Regions from separate parts of the Microbacterium sp. WCS2018Hpa-23 genome, predicted to be linked through region 3. Evidence: predicted binding sites of a transcription regulator. Region 3 holds the regulator's gene; each other region holds the start of a gene.

Region 1 (7,597 bases), on a different contig from region 3:
CAAGGTCATCATCATCGGCGCGAAGGACGGCAAGCAGCTCGCCACGCAGGTGCAGGCCGCCAAGGACGCCGGCGCGTACGTGATCGCGTACGACCGTCTCATCGAGAACACCGAGGCTGTCGACTACTACGTCGCATTCGACAACTTCAAGGTCGGCCAGCTGCAGGGCCAGGCTCTGCTCGACGGTCTCGCCGAGCGTGCCGGTCACGAGGCTCCGTACAACATCGAGCTCTTCTCCGGTTCGCCTGACGACGCCAACTCGAAGGTCTTCTTCGACGGCGCCATGGACGTGCTGAAGCCGGAGATCGACAACGGCAACCTGGTCGTCGTGTCGGGTCAGACCGAGATCGCGCAGACCGCGACCGAGGGCTGGCTTCCGGAGAACGCTCAGAACCGCATGGACACCCTGCTGACCTCGTCGTACAGCGGTGACACCGTCGTCGACGGTGTGCTGTCCCCGAACGACACCCTTGCTCGCGCCATCATCACCTCGGTGCAGCAGGCCGGCAAGCCGGTTCCGGTCGTCACGGGTCAGGACTCCGAGGTCGAGTCGGTGAAGTCGATCATGGAGGGCATCCAGTACTCCACGATCAACAAGGACACCGCGCTGCTCGTCGAGCAGTCGATCAAGATGGTCGGCCAGCTGCAGAAGGGCGAGGAGGTCGACGTCAACGACACCGAGTCGTACGACAACGGTGCCAAGGTCGTTCCCGCTTACCTGCTCGACCCGATCATCGTCACCAAGGAGAACGCTGCCGAGGCGTACGCCAACGTGCCGAGCCTCCTCGAGATCGTGAAGTCGTACCAGTAAGCGATTCCGCTCGAACAGCGACGAGCCGTCCGGACCTTCGGGTCCGGGCGGCTCGTTGCCATGTCGGGTCGACTTTTCACACCGCGCGCGGGCGAGCCGCTGGCGGATAGCGGCCGTCCTGTCGGAGGACGTCCGCACACGGTGCGCTAGCCCCAGAGGGGGTCGTCGGGATCGGGAGAGTCTGTGCCGTCGGCATCTGTCATGATGCGCGCTTCAGCGATCCACGACGTCAGAGGGCCATCGCGGAGGAGATGAGGTCGCGGTGTGTCGAGCAAAGCGGAGGCGGTCACCTTGTCCAGCGGCTCATCGCTCGCGAAAATGACGACGTTCCCGAGCGGCCCTTCCGCATCTTCCGGCTCTGCGTCGAGCACGACAGCGACGTGATCGAACACGGTGCTCAGGGTCGCGGCCTGTCGTCGTGAGTATTCGAACGGATGCCCGTCGAGCAGGTTCACGGCGACTACGCCCGCTGCTGCGGAGCGCGCGGCGACCCGGCGATAGAACTCCTGGCTGGCCACACGATGCCGGATGACGGCGGCATCCCAGAGATCGACGACGGTGAAGCACGCCTCCACCCAATCGGTGTCGATTGCGGTGCGATAACTCGCTGCGTCGTCAAGTCCGGGGGACGGAGATGACTGCACCGGCGATGTCTTCTCATTCGGAAGAGCGGCGTCCGCGACCGTCCGAGCGTCACCGAAGATGACTCGTATGTCAGACCCGGGAGGCAATGGCAGTGCGTCGATGACGGCGGCGTAGAGCGCGGGTTCGAACTCCACCACCAGCTGAGGTGATCCGGCGCGCGTCGCCTGGACGTAGCGCGCCAGCGTGAGTGCTCCGGCCCCCAGATGCACGGTGAACAGCGGCGCATCAGGCTCCGCGGCGGCATCCAGTGCGCGGGCGATGTGTTGGGTGTAGCTGTACTCGAGGGCGGTGGGTTCGGTGATCGAGACGACGGACTGCGCAACTCCATCCACGCTGAGCTCGAAGCGACCGGGTCGCCTTCTCGACTGCACCAGCTTTGCCTTGCGGTTGGCTAATGAGAGCGAGAACATCCGGCGACTCCATGGCACCTGTCTAGTTTAGGCCGGAGGGAATCGGTCGGCGGCTGCCTCTCGAGGAGCAGAGCGCCGTAGGCGAATATGCTCGCGGAGGGCCGAGCCTCTTCGAGATCGTCGAGTCGTACGAGAAAGCGATCAGCCAGCTGACAGAACAGGGCCGCTCGGACCTTCGGGGCCGGGGGCTCTTTCTTGTTGGCGTGCTGCTGCGGTGCGTTCTTCAGCAGCCTATGCCGGCCGGGTTCTCGTCGCAGGTGTGGGCGACGAGCGCGGTGCGGGCCTCGAGGATGCGGATCTCCTGCGTGGCCCCACGGGTCGTGAGCTGCCCGGGAACGTCGATCCAGCCGGCGCCGAGGTCCACCTGCGCGGTGTATCGGATGTCCACCCGGGCTGGGTACACGCCGGGTTCGCGATACACGTGGCTCGTCGCGGTGGGGGTGAACTGCGCCTGACCCAGCGCCGCCCAGGTCTGCCCCGGGCTCGTCACGGTCGAGGTGCTGCCATCGCCGTACGTGTAGTCGTATCCGGCCGGGGTGAAGCGGACGCGGAGGGGGATGCCGAACAGCTCGCCGTTCTGGATCTGCGATGTTGCTGCGCCGATGAAGTTCGTCGGCATGCCGGCGATCCCGAGGTTTCCCGGTTCGGAAGCCGCAAGGACGGATGCCGGGGCGAACCGCGCGAGGTCGGAGATGACGATCGTCGGTATGCCAGTCGCCGGCGGGGGCGTCCCCGGGGCAGCGGGCCGGTTCAGACGGGGCGCACATCGCGTGGTGCCCGAGTCGTCCATGCACGCCGCGAGATCGATCGCCTCCTGGCTCGGCCCCGATGGTCCGCGCTGTGCGTCGGGCCCTCCACCGCTGCGGGGTGGGCCGGAGTTCGAGTCGGTTCCCGGCTGCTCCTGCGTGCCGGAGATATCGAGTGACGTGCCGTCGGTTGAGCCGCAGAGGCCGACGCGCGACGCCGCTATCGTGCAAGTGCTCATCGCGGCCGCATCTGTCGCAGCCCAGCCGAGTGCCAGCGATAGTCCTATGCAGGCAGACGCTACATGGATCAACATGTCGATCCATCAACGGCTGATTCGTTCGAGATGCGCAGTGAGTCCTCTGCGCCGAGGAACACCACCCGCTGAGTGATCTTGTCCTCCCTGCCGAGCGGCGTCACGTCCACTCCCGACCTATCTATCAATGAGACATCCGAAACATCGATGCAGACAATCCCGGTCATCGTGGGAGTGTCTCCGTCGAGATCGGCCGTCTCTGCCGCGAACGTCACAATGGCTGCGTCGCCAGAGACTTGCAGATCCCCTGATGCGAGAAGGTTCTGGGTGTCGATGTCGCCTTCGAGCGCCAGGCCGGTTAAGTACTGTTGCGGATCGGCTTCGGCTCCACCTGTCCCGTTTGCCCGGGCGTTCACCGCATCGTTGTACGCCCGGTACACCTCTTCTGCAGCTGCGAACGCCTCCTCCTCGCTGGCGAACGCAGGCGTCGAAGTCGGTGTCGGGGAGGACGCCGGCGTCGGCGCGCATCCCGTGAGACAACCGAGCGCCACGGTCAGCACGCCAGCAGCCAGCGCGAGAGCACGCACAGACGGGCGCGTCCGCTGCATCCGCATCCCATCAGGCATGGTCGACCGACCACTGCAGACCGATGTAGAACCGGTATACCTTCTCGGCGTCCGCCGACGTTCTTTCATCAGCGAAGCCTGCGTCCCGTCCGGGCGTCACGATAGCCGCTGATGCACAGCCCGCGAAAGCGCAGGTCATGAGCAAGATGCTGACAACCGAGCTCAATCGCGTGCGCGTGGAGATAACTGGATTTTGAGGAGGAGTCATCGCGCCACCGTAGTGAAATCACGCTCCGCGGCGTCGCGGTTGTCCACAGCCCTGGGATTCCGCGCACGCCGAAACCGTCAGAACGGAGCGCGCACGTCGTCGGACACGGTGAAGGTGACCGTGTTCGGTGCAGGAGGAGTGTCGATGTAGGTGCGGCCGGTCGGGCTCGTCCATTCGATGACTCCGCCCGGCTTCTGTTCGACGTGCCAGGGGGAGTGGTGTTTCAGGACGTGGTGTCGCCGACAGAACGACGCGAGGTTCGTCTCGCAGGTCGCGCCACCCGCCGACGCTGCGTGGTTGTGGTCGAGGTCGCATTTTCGCGCCGCTATCCCGCATCCGGGGAATCGACAGCGTTGGTCTCTCGCTCGAAGGTGTCGTCGGAGGTGCTTGCCGGGTCTGTATCGGTCGACCGCGAGCACCCGCCCGCTGATCGGATGAGTCATCACCCGATCCCACCCCGTGGCCGTGCCTGCGAGCTTTCGCGCAGTGTCTGTGTCGATGGGGATGGCGCCGTCGAGCTCTGCCGGCGGAGTCACGGAGCCCTCGCCGATCGGCATCTGGTCGCTCGACGCCGGACTCGCGTCATCTGCCATCAAGGTCGTCACCGGAACCGTGACCTCGATGCGTGCCGTGATCTCTGCGAGTAGCCCGTCTTCGGTGTCGTGCCCGGTCGGCGCACCGCTGAGCACCAAATCGGTGAGCAGATCGGCGCGGATCTCATCGATGGTCCGGTCGTCGGCTTCGAAGTCTCGTCCTTCTCGCTTCGCCTCCCGCTTCTGGCGAAGGTTCTCGTCGCGCAGCGAGTGCGCCATCTGCGAGAGGCGGTCGAACATGCCGTGGATCAATGCGGCGGGCGCGTGCGCATGCAACCCGGCCATTCCGTCTTCGCCGTCAGTCACCCAGACGCGCCGCTGAGCGCGCGCCTTGCGGTGTCGCTCCGTCACGGTCGTCGGAGCGAATCGCTCGGCAACTCGACGCGCCAGCGCGCGCAGCCTGTTGGGGGACTCGACTTCGGCGAGAGGAAGCATGATCGTCGCGTACGCCTGGCGGGCGCTCGGCGACTCGATGTGCGACCCGGCGTCGACGATGACCCGGGAATGTGCGGCGCTGATGCGACCCTGGCCCTGCGCCTCCCACACGGTCGGGAAGAGATCGATCAACATTCCGGCAGCTGCCATCCGCCGCTCGATGGTGCGATCGCTGACATGCTGCACCGTCGCGATCTCGGCGGCGATGGTGCGGATCGAGTGGTCGCCGCGATCAGGATGGTCACCCTGTTTCGCGATGTCGATCGCCAGCCGGCCCGCGATCGCAAGAAGACCGTCGCGAGCCGCCATCATGCTGCTCACCGTCGCCTCCGCGATCTGCAGCGACGTCACCAGATCGGCGAGTGTCGCCATCTGGGAATCCGTCGCGTCGAGCAGAGCTGTCATGCAATAAGTAGATCAGCAACCACCGACATTCGAACGTAGTTTCGAGACATACCGAAATCAATGTCATTACGAAGAGGTAACGAACTCTGGCACACTGGCGGGATGCTGCTTCACGCGATCGACGCAGAACCGGATGCGAATGCACACGCAGGGGACGCTCACGAACGCACGTCCACCGTCGTCTTGCTCCACGGGATGATGGGATCGTCCGAGAGCTGGTGGCGAGTGATCCCTCGCCTCACAGCGCAAGGGCACCGCGTGCTCGCGCTCGATCTGCCGGGCCATGGTCAGTCGCCGCGAGACCCGAACCTCACCATTGAACAGGCGGCGTCGTCCGTCGTCGAGACCGTGCAGAGCCTCGCGAACGGGCATCGGGTCGCCGCGATCGGGCACTCCTACGGGGCGAGCGTCCTCGCGGAGGCGGCGAGGGAGCTCAGTGCGGAACTTGCGGTCTACGTCGACGCGTCGCTCTCGCTCGTCGGCGGCCAGGACCGTTCACGCCTGACCGAGCAGTACACGCGGGATCGACGCGCTCGATCGTCTGTCGAAGACCTGCGAGCGTCACGCCCCTTCTATTCCGAGAGAGATGCAACAGTCGAGGCACGTGCGGCAGTGCGGTTCGACCCGGCGACTATGGCATCCGTCTCCTGCGGGACCGATCACGAGTGGCTTCTGGATGCAGGCTCGATCGTCATCCGCGCCGATCCGAGCAACTGGGTGACCGACGCCGATGTCGCGCGGTTCGAGCGTCGAGGCATCGACGTGCGGAGCATCCCGGGTGCCGCGCACACCGTCTGGTACAGCCATTTCGACGAGTTCATCGCATCAGTTCCCGAGCTCTTCGGCACTCCCGCTCAGAACCCCCTGCCATAGCCTCGACCCATGGCCACGGCACTTCCACCCTCACGCGCCACGCTCGCCGAGTTCGCCATCGCGAGCGCACACCAGGACGCGATCCTGAACCTGCCGGGCGGGCGCGGGTTGACCTGGCGGGCCGGAGACACGGTGCTCCGTCCGTCCGCAGGCGACGGCGAGACGGTGTGGAAGGCGACCGTCCTCGCCGAGTTGTCCCACTCCGCGGGGTTCCGCACCCCGCGTCCGATCGCCGCGCGATCCGGGGCGTGGACGGTCGACGGATGGGAGGCCTGGCAGTGGCTCCCGGGTGCTGCGGATGAGACGCGCGTGACCGACGTACTCGACGCGGGGGAGGCGTTCCACCAGGCGGTCCGGGGGCTCGATCGCCCCGACTTCCTCGATCAGGCCGACGATCCGTGGGCGAGATCGGACAGGATCGCGTGGGAAGAGGAAGAAGCGCCCGCGAACGCGACCCTCCATCGTCTGATCGCCGCCTTCCGTCCGGTATCGACGAAAGCCCAGATCATCCACGGAGATCTCCTCGGCAACGTGATGTTCGAGCCGGGACAGCCGCCGGCGATCATCGACTGGGCTCCGTACTGGCGTCCGGTCGGATTCGCCGACGCGATCGTGCTGGCCGACGCAGCATGCTGGCATGGACTCGATCCGACCGAGATGCTCAGGCTCGCAGACGAGAGAGCAGAAGGCCGTCAGTGCATCATCCGCGCCCTCGTGTTCCGCATCGCGACCTTCGAGCTCCTGGGCATCTGGGATGCCGAGATGGAGTCGCGCCACGCTCCCGCCGTTGCCGCAGCGCTCAGCTGACCGGCCCACCCAGCGTGCCCGGCTACCCTGGGAAGCAACATGGCACATCTTCTCGGGGCAGAAGCCCTTCACCTCGAATATCCGACCAGGGTCGTCTTCGACTCCGTGACCCTCGGCATCGAAGAAGGTGACCGCATCGGCATCGTCGGCCGCAACGGCGACGGAAAGTCGAGCCTCCTCGGCATGCTGGCCGGCATCAAGGAGCCGAACTCGGGCCGAGTCACGGTGCGCGGCGGCACGACCATCGGAGTCCTCGACCAGGCCGACACCCTCAGCGACGACCTGACCATCAGCGCTGCAGTGGTCGGTGACACCCCGGAGTACGAGTGGGCCGGCGATCCCCGCATCCGCGATGTGATCGAGGGACTGCTCAAGGATCTGCCCTGGGATGCCGAGATCGGCTCCCTCAGCGGTGGCCAGCGTCGTCGTGTCTCGCTCGCGAAGCTGCTCACGGGCGACTGGGACGTCATCGCCCTCGACGAGCCCACCAACCACCTCGACGTCGAGGCCATCACCTGGTTGGCCGGACACCTCAAGAAGCGGTGGAGCCCGAACTCCGGAGCGCTCATGGTCGTGACTCACGACCGGTGGTTCCTCGACGAGATCTGCACCGAGACCTGGGAGGTGCACGACCGCATCGTCGAGCCCTTCGAGGGCGGCTATGCGGCGTACATCCTGCAGCGCGTCGAGCGCGACCGCATGGCGGCGGCGACAGAGGCCAAGCGTCAGAACCTCGCCAAGAAGGAGCTCGCATGGCTCCGTCGAGGCGCACCCGCGCGAACCG
Region 2 (7,597 bases), on a different contig from region 3:
GTATCTCGCGCCAGAAGAGGAGCGTCGCAAGATGCTCGCCGACCACGGTCGCAAGGGTGCCGCCTTCAAGGGCGTCATCGCGAACACGGTGGCCGCATTCGCTCTCGGCGACTACGAGTGGATCCTGCCGCTCGAGGCCGATGAGGTCACCGAGCTCGTCGACCTCATGCGCGACCTGCGCTACACCGATGCGCGTCTGTACGTGAAGGAGGAGATCCCCTTCTACACGGGGCGTCGCCTCCGGTTCGACGAGATCGCGGACGTGCTGCAGTAGGCCGACGATGACGATTCAGAGCACTCGGACCACACCGATCCGACTGGGCACCCGCCGCAGCGCGCTCGCGCAGGCGCAGTCCGGTCACGTCGCCGCCGCCCTCGAGAAGATCTCCGGACGAGCCGTCGAGCTCGTTCCGATCACGAGCGAGGGCGACACGAACCGTGCCTCGCTGTCGGAGATCGGCGGTCAGGGCATCTTCGCCACCCGTCTGCGTGAGGCACTGCTCGCGGGGGAGTGCGACTTCCTCGTGCACTCGTTGAAGGACCTGCCCACCGCGATCCCGGAGGGCCTCGTGATCGCTGCCACCCCCGTGCGTGAGGACGCCCGCGATGTCGCGATCACTCGTGGGGGCACGCCGCTGCACGAGCTTCGTTCCGGCAGCAAGGTCGGCACCGGCTCGCCGCGGCGCATCGCCCAGGTGCGCCGCAGGGCTCCGCACGCCGAGGTCGTCGACATCCGCGGCAACGTGGACTCCCGTCTGCAGCGGGTCGCAACGGGCGAGCTGGATGCCGTCATCCTGGCGGCGGCCGGACTGTCGCGTCTCGGCTCCGACTCGCCGCTCCGGCGCGAGGAGCTCGGTCTCGCCGAGTGGCCGACCGCACCGGGGCAGGGATCGCTCGCGGTCGAGACCCGGACGGATGCTCCGGAGGAGCTTCTCGCGGCGCTCGCCGAACTCGACGACGAGGCCACCCGACTGGCCGTCACGGTGGAGCGTGCTGTGCTCGAAGGACTCGACGCGGGATGCCAGGCGCCGATGGCCGCACACGCTGTCGTCGACGGCGACCAGATCCGCGTCAGGACAGTGGTCTACGCGACCGACGGGGCCCGGCGTATCGGCCTCGACGTCACCGAAGCCCTGAACGGGGAGTATATTCGTCGGAACGGCAGCGGCAACGGAGCGGATGCTGCCGGTGGTGCAGACCCGATGCACGCAGCACGCGAGATCGGGTTGTCTGTCGCCCATCGGCTGCTCGAGCAAGGGGCGGCCGACCTCGTCTCCCGAGAGCATTCCTCATCATGACCAATTCGAAGCAGGACCGACCGCTGGACGGCTGGCGCATCCTCGTACCCCGCGGAGGCCCGTGGGGCGACGGTGTGGCAGCGAGCCTGCGCGCGCAGGGCGCGGTGCCCGTCGTCGCGCCGCTGATCAACTTCGCGCCGACCACCGACCAGGCAGCGCTCGACGTGGCGCTCGCACAGCTCGCCGGCGGGTCGTACGACTGGCTGACGGTGACGAGCGCGACCACCGTCGACGTGATGTTCGCCCACAGGGCCGTCGTGCCGCGCGGCACGAAGATCGCCGCAGTCGGCGAGACCACGGCTGCCGCCCTGCAGGCCGTCGGATACGAGGTCGCTCTCGTTCCCGAGCAGGACAACTCGGCCGAGGGCATGGCCGAGCAGCTCATCGCTCTCGAGACGCAGCCCCGCCGCATCCTGGCCCTGCGCAGTGAGATCGCGAAGCCCGTGCTCAGCGTGCTGCTGCAGGAGGCGGGCCACGACGTCGACAGCGTGGTGGCATATCGCACGGTCGGTGTGCCTGTGACGGATCGCATCAAGCGCGATGTCGAGAACGGCCGCATCAACGCCATCCTGATCACGAGCGGTTCTGTCGCGGCGCAGGTGCGCGAGCAGTTCCCCGAGATCCCCGACGAGACGCTTCTCGCGGCGATCGGTCCTCGGACTGCGAAGGATGCCGGAAAGGCCGGCCTCCCGATCACGGTCGTCGCCGACAAGCAGACCGTGGATGCGCTGATCGACGCGGTGTCGACCTTCACCCTCCCGCACGCGGCAGACGAGCTGGCGCCGTGAGCTTCCCCGACGTCAGGCTGCGCCGACTGCGCCAGTCTCCGGCGGTTCGTGGCCTCGTGCGCGAGACATCTCTCGAGCCGCGTCAGCTGGTGCTCCCGCTGTTCGTGCGCGAGGGCATCACCGAGGCCGCGCCGATCGGCTCCATGCCCGGGGTCGCTCAGCACTCGCTCGACTCACTGCGGAAGGCCGCGACCGAGGCGGCCGAGGCAGGTGTCGGCGGCGTGATGCTGTTCGGAGTGCCCGCCGTGCGCGATGCGCAGGGCTCGGGCGCGGATGACCCGAAGGGCATCCTGAACGTCGCGACCGAGGTGCTCGCCGCCGAGGTCGGCGACGCGCTCGTCGTGCAGACCGACCTGTGCCTCGACGAGTTCACCGACCACGGGCACTGCGGCGTTCTCGCGGCAGACGGCTCGGTCGACAACGACGCCACGCTCGAGCGCTATGCATCGATGGCACTGGCGCAGGCCCGCGCCGGCTCCCAGCTGCTCGGCCTTTCGGGCATGATGGACGGCCAGGTCGCCGTCATCCGCGAGGCGCTCGACTCGGACGGCTACACCGACGTGCTTCTGCTCGCCTACGCCGCGAAGTACGCGAGCGCGTTCTACGGCCCGTTCCGCGAGGCCGTCGACTCTCAGCTGACGGGCGATCGCCGTACGTACCAGCTCGACCCCGGCAACCGCCGCGAGGGCGTGCGCGAAGCCGTCGTCGATGAGGAGGAGGGCGCGGACATCGTCATGGTGAAGCCGGCCATGGCCTTCCTCGACGTGCTGCGCGAGGTGCGCGACACCGTGCATATTCCGGTGTGGGCATACCAGGTGTCCGGCGAGTACGCCATGATCGAGGCCGCTGCCGCGAACGGCTGGATCGATCGTCGCGCGTCGATCCTCGAGTCCCTGCTGTCGATCCGCCGGGCGGGTGCCGACGTCGTCCTCACCTACTGGGCGACGGAAGCCGCGCGCTGGCTGCGGGGCTGAGCGAGTTCTCTCTTCTCGGTCCGAGTCGCTGTTCTCGCGTTCTCGTCTGAATCCGGTGCTCAGGTGTGCGGGCTAGCCTGGAGGGGATGCCGGGAGAGCTCCGCGCATCGTTGAGGAGTGTGCTGTGACCGACCGCAATGACGACCTGTTCTCCGCCGCACGCACGGTGATCCCCGGCGGCGTGAATTCGCCGGTGCGCGCATACGGTTCCGTCGGCGGTACGCCGCGCTTCCTCGCGTCTGCGAGGGGCGCGACGGTCACGGATGCCGCGGGCAACGAGTACGTCGACCTGGTCGCCTCGTGGGGTCCTGCGCTGCTCGGACATGCGCAACCCGAGGTCGTGGCCGCTGTGCAGGAGGCTGCCACCCGAGGGCTCTCGTTCGGCGCTCCGACCGAGGGCGAGGTCGAACTCGCCCAGCTGATCGCCGACCGCGTGCGGTTCGGCGAGGTCCGGCCCATCGAGCGCGTGCGTCTCGTCTCGACGGGCACCGAAGCCACCATGACGGCGATCCGCCTCGCACGTGGTGCGACAGGCCGCGACCTGCTGGTGAAGTTCGCCGGCCACTACCACGGGCACTCCGACGGCCTACTCGCGGCGGCGGGATCCGGCGTCGCGACGCTCGCGCTGCCGGGGTCCGCGGGTGTTCCCGCGCCGATCGCGGCTCAGACTCTGGTCATCGACTACAACGACCCCGACGCGTTGGCTGCGGTCTTCGCCGAGCACGGCGATCGCATCGCTGCGGTGATCGTCGAAGCGGCCGCCGCCAACATGGGCGTGGTGCCGCCTGCGCCCGGATTCAACCGTCTGCTGGCCGACACCGCTCACGCGCATGGCGCGCTGCTGATCCTCGATGAGGTGCTGACGGGCTTCCGTGTGCACCCCGCGGGTTTCTGGGGGCTTCAGGCTGCGGCAGGGGAGGACTACCTGCCCGACATCGTCACCTTCGGCAAGGTCGTCGGCGGGGGGATGCCCCTGGCGGCTCTCGGCGGACGTGCCGAGGTCATGGACATGCTTGCGCCCCTCGGGCCCGTCTACCAGGCGGGCACGCTCTCGGGTAATCCGCTCTCGGTCGCAGCTGGCCTCGCGACGCTGCGCCTCGCGACCCCGGAGGTCTACGCGACGGTCGATGCGGCGGCCGCTCGCGTCGCCGCTGCGCTGGACACCGCGCTGACCGATGCCGGTGTCACGCACGCCGTCGCCCATGCGGGGAGCCTGTTCAGCGCGTCCTTCCGAGCATCTGCGCCTCGTACGTATGCCGAGGCGCAGGCACAGGAGTCGTTCCGATACGCACCCTTCTTCCACGCCATGCGCGAGCAAGGGGTCGCCTTGCCGCCGAGCGTGTTCGAGGCATGGTTCCTCACCGCCGCTCACGGCGAAGAGGAGCTGCAGCGCATCGAGGCCGCACTGCCGATCGCTGCCCGTGCCGCAGCGCAGGCGACCGCCTGAGTCGCCGGCCGAACCGTCGGCGCCCCACTTCGCTCAGACAAATCCGTTTCGCTCAGACAAATCCGTTTCGCTCAGACAAACCCGTTTCGTTTAGCCGAGCGCGCTTTCCTCAGACGAACATCACTCGCCGTCGCGGTGAATCCCTGTAGGTGCGCCCGAGTGGGCTGAGCCAGTCGATCGTTCCGTCGGGAAGCTGGTGCGCCGTCCACCTGTGGTCGTCACCGACATCGGGATGTTTGATCCCGTGGTGGGTCGCGCAGAGATGACCCAGATTGTGGATGTTCGTCCTGCCGCCCTTCGCATGATCGAAGGTGTGGTCGATCTGGCACCGATGCACCGGCATTCTGCATCCGGGGAATCGGCAGTGTTGGTCTCGGGCCCGCAGGAACCGTCGCATCGGCTCGGTGGGCCGGTAGGTGTCGGTCTCGACGACCAGGCCGGTCGGATCGAGGAACAGGCGTGACCACCCGCCGTTGCGGCCGGCGAGGTCACGCGCGATGTCGGGGTGAAGAGGGCCGTGCCCGTCGAGCTGGGCGGAACGATCGTCGCACCCGGCGAGAGTGGTTGCGGCCCTCGTGACGTGAATCCGTCCCTGGATGTTGTCGAGTCCCGCGCCGTTGGCGGCGCTCGGGTCGGACGCGAGCAGGAGGTCGATCAGCAGATCGGCGCGCACCTGATCGATCGTGCGCGTATCTGCCGGGATGTGCTCGACCGCGGGCCCCGTGGGGCAGGTGGGGTCGGTCGTGAACGTCCCGTCGCCGAAGATCGCGTAGTCATCGCGTGAAGGATCGTCGTGAGCGATGTCCTCCGGGTAGATCGGATCTTCGCCGTCATCGAACGGCTCGAGCGCCGGCTCGCGGTCGTCCCGTCCGCGGATGACGGCGTGAGCGAGCTGAGTGAGGCGATCGAGGATTGCCGTCGCGAGGTGCTCGGGGAGCACGACAGTCAGGACGGAGAGCCCGTCTCCTGCCGGCCGCACGGTCACCGTGCGCTCCGACGCCGCTCGTGCGTGGCGCTCGGTGGTCGTCGAGCCCGACAGCACCGCAGCCAGCTCCCGCAGATGCACACGCGTGCGTGCAGCGGTCTCGCGCTCGGCGACGATGACAGCGACCGTGTCGTACAGGGGCAGCACGTCGGCATCCGCTCGGCCGTTGTTCACCGCCTCGCGCACGACTCCGGCAGCTCGGACGATCTCGCGGACGTGTGCACCGCTGATGGCGCCGCGCCGGAACGCCTCGCGCACGCGCGGATGGCTGGCGTCGAGGAAGACTGCGTCGGTGAAGGCGTATTCGACACTGCCCTGGGTCATGCGGCCGGCTGCTGAGTATTCTGCGACCATCGATCGATGAATCGCATCACGGTGGAACGGGCTGTCATCGGAATCCGTTCCGGCGAGCCGCATTCGCTCGGCGAGGAGGTCAGATGCCTCCGCCTCGAGACAGGCGATCTGTCGCCGCTTCTCGACCCAGGAATCGAGCAGCTCCCTGCGCTGCTCGAGACCGTTGTCGGTGGCGAATGTCATGCTCTGAGTCTAGTAGATTTGTTCGAAACTCGAGCGGAACATCGGAATGGGAGAGGGGTGGAATCGTGGGAACCGACAACGGATCGTTGCCTTCCTGTGAGCAAGACACAGACATCTGGGAGGGTGCCGCTGGCAGACTGGACGCATGGTGACGTTGCTGCTCGACCAGACGCAACTCGAGATCGTGCTCTCGCCGATCGAGCGTGCGGCGAGCTTCCACCGTGACAACGTACGACTCGTTCGCGACACCATCACCAAGGTGCAGCTGATCGACGACGCATGGACCTGGCTGCGCGGCGTGCCGAACCCCGGAACGCACATCCCCGGCGTTCTCGCCGCGGGAACGTGGAAGGCCGCCGGAAGCGTGGACTTCGTGCTGATCCGTCGGCGTCGCCCCAGTGTCGTCATCGACCTCGCGGGCGACGAGCAGTACCGGCGGCTGATCCTCACGACCAGGCACGGCCTCGCACTGACTCAGGCGCTCAGGCTCGACGTCTCCGATGAGCCGGCAGACGTCGAGGAGATCGTCGCCACGTCGCCGACTCCGGTGTCGAAGGGCAGCCGTCGCCCGGTGATCCGTCCGCGGCCGGCCTGACCCGGCCCCAGAACGAGCGAACGCCCTCCGCAGCCTTTCGGCGCAGAGGGCGTTCGCATGAAGCTCGGCGGCGCGGCCTCAGGACTGGTGGTGCTCGCCCGCGTGGCCCTCGTGCTGCTCGTGGTGCTCACCGTCGTGGTGCTGGCCCTCGTGCTGCTCGTGGTGCTCACCGTCGTGGTGCCCGCCATCGTGCTGCTCGTGGTGCTCACCCTCGTGGTGCTCACCCTCGTGGTGCTCGGCATGAGCGTCCGGCTGCTCCTCGGATGCCTCCGACTCGCCGAGCGGGTAGTCCTTCGGCTCGTCCTCGTAGTAGGCGCGTGCGGCTGCGGCGAGCATCGAGCTGACAGCCGCAGAGCGTGGGTCGTCGTCCGACGCGTCTCCCTCGCCGGAAGCCGAGTCTGCGCCGTCAGCGGAGACCGTCTCGTCGGATGCCGACTCATCGGATGCCGGAATTTCGGTGAAGAACTCGACTCCGGAGTGCTCGTCGACGCTTTCGGCTGCGGGTACGGACTCGTTCTCGGAGCCGGCATCAGCGTTGACGGACGGTTCCGCATCGTTTGCCGTCGCGTTCCCGAACAGGATGTCGTCGAACGAGGGACGGGCGCCCTCCTCGGAGGCGACGTCGCCATCGTCGGATGAACCGTCGGGATCCGCGTCGTGCCCGGAGTGTTCGTCCGACTCGGCGGCCTCCGAAACGACATCTGCCGCGTCTTCGGCGTCATTCGCGTCGGATGCGTCGGCCGCGTAGCCGAGCTCTGCCGCCGCGTGCTCGATGTCTCGCGCCGCAGCCGCCGCATAGGCAGCGTCGTCGGCCTTGGCCTCAGCGGCATCCGCCGCGGCAGCTTCGGTCTCAGCAGCAACTTCGGTCTCAGCAGCAGCGTCAGTCTCAGCAGCAGCGTCCGCCTGTCCCGAGTCAGCTGAATCCGCAGCATCCGAGCCCTCAGGTTCGGCGGAGTATTCCGTAGCAGTCTCA
Region 3 (7,597 bases):
ATGCCCAGGGAACGCGGGGAGAAGGTCATCGCGACCAATCGTCGCGCACGTCACGACTACAACATCGAGAAGTCGTACGAGGCGGGGATGGTGCTCACCGGCACCGAGGTGAAGTCGCTGCGACAGGGGCGCGCGAACCTGAGCGACGGATATGCGTTCGTCAAGGGGAACGAGGTCTTCCTCGACTCCGTGCACATACCGGAGTACTCGCAGGGTCACTGGACGAACCATTCCGCGAAGCGCATCCGCAAGCTGCTGCTGCACCGCGAGGAGATCGCGAAGCTGCAGCATGCCGTGTCCGCCGGCGGCTACACCCTGATCCCCCTCAAGCTGTACTTCTCCGACGGGCGCGCCAAGGTCGAGATCGCTCTCGCGAAGGGAAAGCGCGAGTTCGACAAGCGTCAGACCCTGCGCGAACGTCAGGACACGCGTGAGGCCGAGCGGGCGATGCGCCTGCGCAACCGCACCGGAGACTGATCAGCTCGACGGGGTGAATCCGAACGCACGCCCGAGGAACGCGAGCTCGCGCTCGAGGGCGTCCACGATCGTCTCGGTCGAGCGGAACCCGTGTCCCTCGCCCGGGTACAGGACGTACTCGTGATCGATGGCTCGGGCCTCCAGGGCGTCGCGCAGGGCCTCCGACTGCGCCGGCGGCACGACACGGTCGTCCGCGCCCTGCATGATCAGCACTGGCACGTCGATCCGATCGACGTGCGTCAGCGGGGAGCGGTCGACGTACAGCGCCTCGGCCTCGGGCAGCGGGCCGACAAGGCCCTCGATGTAGTGCGCTTCGAAGTCGGGGGAGTGCTCGGCCAGCATCCGGAGGTCCGCGACCCCGTATCGGCTGATCCCCGCGGCGAACGCCCCGCCGCGCACGAGAGCGGAGAGCACCGTCCAGCCACCGGCGGAGCCACCGCGGATCGCGATGCGCGCGGGATCCGCGACACCCGTCTCGGCGAGGCCACGAGCGGCTGCGATCACGTCGTCGACGTCGACCACGCCCCACTCTCCGTCGAGGCGTTCGCGGTACGCGCGCCCGTATCCGGTGGAACCGCCGTAGTTCACATCGAGCACACCGATGCCGCGGCTCGTGTAGAAGGAGATCACGGCCGATGCGGCGCCCGTCACATGCGCCGTGGGGCCGCCGTGGACGAGCACCACGTAGGGAGGAAGCTCTCCTGCCGGAGCCGACGCAGAGGGGTGTGCCGGCGGATGGGCGAACGCGTGTACGGGGCCGTGCACGCCGTCGACGAGAATCGGCGACGCCGGTGGCATCCATCCCGGATCGGTCGGCTCCGCGCCCGCGACGGCGAACACCTCGTCGGAGTCGACGTCGATGCACCATACGCCGGGCGTCGTGGTCGAGCTGTTCCCCGAGAGCAGGACTCGGGATCCCGAGACGTCGTCGACGCTGACATGCCCGTCGGCGGGGACGGCGAGCGTGCGGGCACGTCCGTCCGCGTCGATCACGACCACCTCGTCGCGTCCGTTCGTGCGCACCGCGACGATCCGGCCGTCGTCGATCGGCCGATACCAGCGGTTGCCCAGTACCCACAGGCCGTATCCGGTGTCGGCGTCGACGTCGTCGACACGGACGGCAGGCCGTACGGCGCCGAGAGGGTCCACCTGCACGCGATGCAGCGCCCAGCGACCGGTCGGGTCGTCCGCGTACAGCAGCTCGTCGTCTCCGATCCACTCGGGCTGCAGGGCTGCGCGCGTGGACAGCTCGACGGTGTCGACCCCGTCGGAGATGGCGAGTGTGGCATGCTGCCACGGCATCCGTGCGCTCGTCCACTGCACCCAGGCGATCCGTGACCCGCCGGGTGACAACGCCGGGTGCGCGTAGAAGCCTTCGCCTTCGACGACGGTCGTCACCAGCGACGGCGCCTCGGCCGCGGAGCCGTCGACGGGGATCTCGACGATGCCGCGGCGATGAGGGGCGCTGGCGAGGTCCTCGCGGACGGCGAGCAGACGCCCCTGCTGCAGCCTCAGGCCGCCGTGGGCTGGGCCTTCCTGAGTGAGCGGCTCGGGCTCGTCTCCGCGGCGCATCCGGTGCACCCGCTGAGACTTCGCGTCGACGAAGTAGAGCGTGCCGTCGGCATCCGCGGTCCAGGCTCCGCCGCCGTACTCGTGGACGCGGGAGCGGGCGCTCCAGGGCGCCGGGAGGATCTCGGCGCCGGTCGAGCTGCGCACGGTGAGTCGGCCGCCCTCGGAAGGAACCGACTCACCCCACCAGATCTCGTCGCCGACGAAGGCGGAGCCGTCGATCCTCGGAGATGACGCGGCGATTCGGGCCGCGGAGAAAGGGGATGGCCAGGTACCGAACGGCGATGACATGCCTCGAGCCTAGGCGTGGCTCCTGCATCGCGCGTTCGGATGCTGTCAGACGGCGCGCAGTACCGCGACGATCTTTCCGAGGATGACGGACTCGTCGCCGAGGATGGGCTCGAATGCCGAGTTGCGCGGCAGCAGCCAGGTGTGGCCGTCACGGCGGCGGAGGACCTTGACCGTGGCCTCGCCGTCGAGCATCGCCGCCACGATCTCGCCGTTCTCCGCGCTGCCCTGCGAGCGGACGACGACCCAGTCGCCGTCGCAGATGGCAGCGTCGATCATCGACTCTCCCGAGACCTTGAGCATGAAGAGATCGCCCTTGCCGACGAGCTGGCGGGGGAGCGGGAAGATCTCCTCGACCTGCTGATCGGCGGTGATCGGCACGCCGGCGGCGATCCGGCCGACCAGGGGAACCAGTGCGGCATCGCCCACGGGCGTCGCGACGTCTGCCGGGTTCTCGCCGCTGGTGCCGGGAAGATCGATCAGGACCTCCATGGCACGGGTCTTGCCGGGGTCGCGGCGCAGGTAGCCGCTGAGCTCGAGCTGTCCGAGCTGATGCGTCACGCTCGACAGCGACTTGAGTCCGACCGCGTCTCCGATCTCGCGCATGCTCGGCGGGTAGCCGTACCTGCTGATCGACGTCTGGATGACCTCGAGGATAGCCATCTGCTTGGGGCTCAGGCTCTTCCGGCGACGGGTGCGCGGGACGTCGGCGTCGGTGGCGGAGTTGTCGCTCATGGTGCTCCTCAGGTGTGCGATTCCGGCGTCTCAGTTCGAATGTCGGAGGCCCGTGATGGGGTGTTCGTATCGAAACCGTATCCGAGAATCGGCCAGATGTGGAAGATCTGTTCGAGCGTGTCTCCTGATTCGCGGGTCACTTTTTCGAAGAACGCTTGACAGATGTTCGAATTCGAAGATAACTTCGGAACGTAGCTTCGCATTCACGGCTCCCGGCCGAGCCGCGGATGCGAACGCTACGCCAACTTCACCGCCCACGCGGTAGATGCAGAGGAGCACGACATGAGCACCATCACCTTCAGCGACGCAGCAGTCCTCCCGGCACGTCCGGCGACGAAGCTCCGCCTGACGGTGCGCGGTCGTCGCGTCGTGCTCGCACTGGCCGCAGTCCCGCTCGCGGTGGGCATCGCCTTCGCCGCGCTGAGCGGCGGCAGCGCGATGGCCTCGGGCGAACAGGTCGCGACGGCCTCCTTCGCGACAGTGACCGTGATGCCGGGCGACACGCTCTGGTCGATCGCCGAGGGCATCGCACCCGGTGCAGACCCGCGCGAGGTCATCGGAGACATCACCCGACTGAACCTGCTCCGGGGTGGCGCTCTCCAGATCGGCCAGGAACTGGCGATCCCCGCACAGTACTCGGAATGAGCGATCGGCGGGCCATCGGGCGGGCTTCATTCTCCGTCACCGCGCGCATCTTTGATGTTCACGCCGCCTACCATGGGAAGGGTGACTGCATCACTCGCTGACCTCCCGCTTCGCGACGACCTCCGTGGGCTCACGCCATACGGAGCTCCCCAGGCGCCGCTTCCGATCGCCCTCAACGTCAACGAGAACACGCATCCGGTTCCGGATGCCGTCGCAAGCGACATCCTCGATGACATCGCGGTCGCGCTTCGCGACGTCAACCGCTACCCCGACCGCGAGTTCACCACACTGCGTGAGGGCTTCGCCGAGTACCTCGGTCACGGCCTCGATGCCGGCCAGATCTGGGCGGGCAACGGGTCGAACGAGGTGCTGCAGCACATCCTCCAGGCGTTCGGCGGCCCTGGCCGCACGGCCTTCAGCTTCGCTCCGACCTATTCGATGTATCCGCTGATCTCGCAGGGCACGGGAGCACGGTGGATCGCGGGCACCCGGGAGCCCGACTACACGATCACCCCGGACGAGGCGGCCGCGCAGGTCGCGGAAGTCGACCCCGACGTCATCCTGCTGTGCGCGCCGAACAACCCGACGGGCACGCCGCTCGGCCTCGACGTCGTCGAGGCCGTCTACGAGGCGTCCCGAGGGATCGTCGTGGTCGACGAGGCATACCAGGAGTTCGCGCCACGCGACGCAGCCTCTGCGCTGACCCTGCTCGAGGGGCGCCCGCGTCTCGCGGTCTCCCGCACGATGAGCAAGGCATTCGCGTTCGCGGGCGCCCGCGTGGGCTATCTCGCCGCCGATCCCGCCTTCATCGACGCCCTGCGCCTTGTGCGGCTGCCCTACCACCTGAGTGCGCTGACGCAGGCCGCGGCCGTCGCAGCGCTTCGCAATTCGGACGTGATGCTGGGCATGGTCGAGGAGATCGTCGAGCAGCGCGATCGCATCTCCGCGACCCTCGAGGCGCTCGGCTACACCCCGCACGAGTCATGGTCGAACTTCGTCCTGTTCGGGGGAGTGGCAGAGCCCCAGAAGGTCTGGCAGCAGCTGTACGACCGGGGAGTGCTGATCCGCGACGTCGGGATCCCCGGACACCTCCGCGTCACCGCCGGCACCGAGGCGGAGACCACCGCGTTCCTCGATGCCCTCGCCTCGATAGGATCGGCTTCATGAGCACCCCCGCCCAGAACCCGCGCACCGCCACGCGTGTGCGCAGCACGTCGGAGTCCACCGTCGAGCTCGAGCTGAACCTCGACGGCACCGGTGCGAGCCGCATCGACACGTCGGTGCCGTTTTTCGACCACATGCTGACGGCTTTCGCGAAGCACTCGCTCACCGACCTCACCGTGCGCGCATCGGGTGACACGCAGATCGACGCGCACCACACCGTCGAAGACATCTCGATCGTGCTCGGCCAGGCGATCCGAGAGGCGCTGGGCGACAAGTCGGGGATCTCCCGCTACGGCGACGCCCTCGTCCCGCTCGACGAGGCGCTGGCACAGGCCGTCGTCGACATCTCGGGCCGCCCGTACCTCGTGCACACCGGAGAGCCCGCCGGCTTCGAGCACCACCTCATCGGCGGTCACTTCACGGGCTCGCTCGTGCGGCACTCGTTCGAAGCCATCACGTTCAACGCCGGTCTCACGGTGCATGTGCGTGTGCTCGGCGGGCGCGACCCGCACCACATCGCCGAGGCCGAGTACAAGGCCTTCGCGCGTGCGTTCCGCCAGGCCAAGGCGCTCGACCCGCTGGTCGACGGTATCCCGTCGACGAAGGGTGCGCTGTGAGTGCAGCTCCTCGGGTCGCCGTCTTCGATTACGAGTCCGGCAACGTCCACTCTGCAGTGAAGGCTCTCGTCGCGGCGGGGGCGGATGCCGTGCTCACGCGCGACCGCAAGGAGGCGCTCGAAGCCGACGGCCTCGTGGTTCCGGGCGTCGGCGCCTTCCAGGCCGTTCGTGACGCGCTGCACGCCCATGGCGGTGACGAGATCATCGATCGGCGGCTCGCCGGTGGACGCCCTGTCCTCGGCATCTGCGTCGGCATGCAGGTGCTCTTCTCCCACGGCGTCGAGCGTGGCCACGATTCGGAAGGCCTCGGTGAATGGCCGGGAGCCGTCACCGAGCTGAACGCTCCGGTGCTGCCGCACATGGGCTGGAACACGGTCGAGCCCGGCCCCGACTCGGTGCTCTTCAAGGGGATCGAGAACGAGCGCTTCTACTTCGTGCACTCGTACGCCGCGCAGTCATGGGAGCTCGACGTCATCCCGCCGTTCCCGCAGCCGGTGCTGACGTGGAGCACGTATGGCGATCCGTTCCTCGCAGCGGTAGAGAACGGTCCGCTCTCGGCCACGCAGTTCCACCCCGAGAAGTCCGGCGAGGCCGGTATTCAACTGCTCCGCAACTGGGTCGACAGCCTGCGTTCCTGAGGCAGGACGCGCTGGTCGCTGCGCGTCAGAAACCGCGCGCGACTGCGGCTGCGGCCGACAGCCACGCCTGCTGCGTGGGGGCCGAGAGCGCACGGAGACGCAGGTGTCCGTCGACCATCTCGCGATCGAACGGAATGTCGACGACTTCGCGCGCCAGCGGGCGGTATCCGGCGACCACCTCTGCGACCTCGGCCGACGAGGCCTTCGGGTCGGCCTGACTGACCACGACGACGGATTCGCGCGCGAGGCGGGCCGAGCGCTCGTCGCGGTCCTCGAGCGCTTCGAGAAGGAGCGCTCCCGCCTCGGCGTGGTCGTCACGCGTCGTCGTCGCGACGACGATCTGATCCGCGAGGTCGATCATGCGCAACCACATCGGGTCGGACTCGTCGTTGCCCGAATCGATGATGATCAGTCGGTAGAACTTCGCAGCGACCGCGTGGATCGAATCCACATCCGCCGGGCTGAGACGATTCTCATGAGCGAGCCGGATGGGCTTGGACCGCAGCACGTCGTACTTCTCCTGCGGCTGGTGGTGCACGAAGTGCGCCAGGTCCGCCGACTGGCCCTGGGCGCCGAGCAGACGCTGGGTCTGCGGCAGGAGCTCGAGCAGGGTGCGGTCGTGAGCGCCGGTCTCGGTGCGCCACCCGAGCGTGCCCCGAGTCTGATTGTTGTCCCAAGCCAGCACGCCGGCACCGCCGTATTGGGCGAACACAGCAGACAGCAGCACCGTGGCGGGGGTCTTGCCTGCCCCGCCCTTCCCGTTTACGACGGCGACTGTGCGCGGACCCGGCCAATGGCGGCTGACCTCATGTTCGTCATCGCGCACCGCGCGCTCACGCGCATTGGGGCCGAGAGAGAACCCGACGCGATTGAGGAATCCGCGACCGCCTCGGCGGGCGGGTTCCTCCCGGCGTTCCTCCTGCAGGAAGGAGCGGCGTTCGATTCCCTGTTCCCGCTGGCGGCGACGCGACGAGGCCGCTGCTTCCGCCTGCGCCGGTGCAGTGGTGCCGGGTGCGAGCGTTGCGGGCGGGATCGGCGTCGCTGCCGCCGCGGCTGGAGCCTGTGCCTGTGCCTGTGCCTGTGCCTGTGCCTGTGCCGGTGACTGTGCCGGGGCCGGTGACTGTGCCGGGGCCGGTGACTGTGCCTGGGCCGGAGGCTGCGGTTGTGCGGGAACCGGTGACTGTGACGACTGGATCGCGGTGGGCCGCGTGTCCGGAGCACCCGCGGCCGGTGCAGACGGGATGGTCGCCGGGGGAGCGGAGAAGTTCGGTGCTGCCGCCGCTCCCTCTGGCGCTGCGGTCGAGGGGCGGAGAGGTGCCGTTGCCGGCTGCCCAGGCGGCGCCGGGATCGTCGGCGTGACGGGTACGGCTGCGCCGGGCGTCTGCGGAACCGCGGCGGGGTGGGAGGGCGGAGTGGACGCGGGTGAAGTCGCCGGAGCCGATGCTGCCGGTACAGCGGAAGGTC

Evidence for each region. Region 3 encodes LexA, which represses DNA repair genes until DNA is damaged. Its sites were predicted from a motif close to TCGAACANNTGTTCGA; they were not measured.
Region 1: a site for LexA is predicted at 5,163-5,178, ahead of RQG77_RS18265 (DUF222 domain-containing protein). Genes of this name have one in related genera too.
Region 2: a site for LexA is predicted at 6,040-6,055, ahead of RQG77_RS15685 (DUF222 domain-containing protein). Genes of this name have one in related genera too.

Annotation. Positions count from the first base shown of each region.
Region 1 is NZ_JAVTIZ010000013.1:312-7,908, reverse strand. It holds gene RQG77_RS18285 (substrate-binding domain-containing protein) at 1-811, shown strand, start outside; gene RQG77_RS18280 (hypothetical protein) at 958-1,788, opposite strand; gene RQG77_RS18275 (hypothetical protein) at 2,090-2,851, opposite strand; gene RQG77_RS18270 (hypothetical protein) at 2,920-3,561, opposite strand; gene RQG77_RS18265 (DUF222 domain-containing protein) at 3,778-5,133, opposite strand; gene RQG77_RS18260 (alpha/beta hydrolase family protein) at 5,236-6,006, shown strand; gene RQG77_RS18255 (phosphotransferase) at 6,016-6,813, shown strand; partial or broken gene RQG77_RS18250 (ATP-binding cassette domain-containing protein) at 6,853-7,597, shown strand, end outside.
Region 2 is NZ_JAVTIZ010000009.1:132,674-140,270, reverse strand. It holds gene hemQ (hydrogen peroxide-dependent heme synthase) at 1-274, shown strand, start outside; gene hemC (hydroxymethylbilane synthase) at 282-1,298, shown strand; gene RQG77_RS15700 (uroporphyrinogen-III synthase) at 1,295-2,086, shown strand; gene hemB (porphobilinogen synthase) at 2,083-3,060, shown strand; gene RQG77_RS15690 (glutamate-1-semialdehyde 2,1-aminomutase) at 3,185-4,507, shown strand; gene RQG77_RS15685 (DUF222 domain-containing protein) at 4,617-6,029, opposite strand; gene RQG77_RS15680 (hypothetical protein) at 6,175-6,624, shown strand; gene RQG77_RS15675 (ATP-binding cassette domain-containing protein) at 6,703-7,597, opposite strand, start outside.
Region 3 is NZ_JAVTIZ010000011.1:34,254-41,850, reverse strand. It holds gene smpB (SsrA-binding protein SmpB) at 1-477, shown strand; gene RQG77_RS17085 (prolyl oligopeptidase family serine peptidase) at 478-2,337, opposite strand; gene lexA (transcriptional repressor LexA) at 2,383-3,069, opposite strand; gene RQG77_RS17075 (LysM peptidoglycan-binding domain-containing protein) at 3,352-3,714, shown strand; gene RQG77_RS17070 (histidinol-phosphate transaminase) at 3,787-4,881, shown strand; gene hisB (imidazoleglycerol-phosphate dehydratase HisB) at 4,878-5,495, shown strand; gene hisH (imidazole glycerol phosphate synthase subunit HisH) at 5,492-6,133, shown strand; gene RQG77_RS17055 (AAA family ATPase) at 6,159-6,959, opposite strand.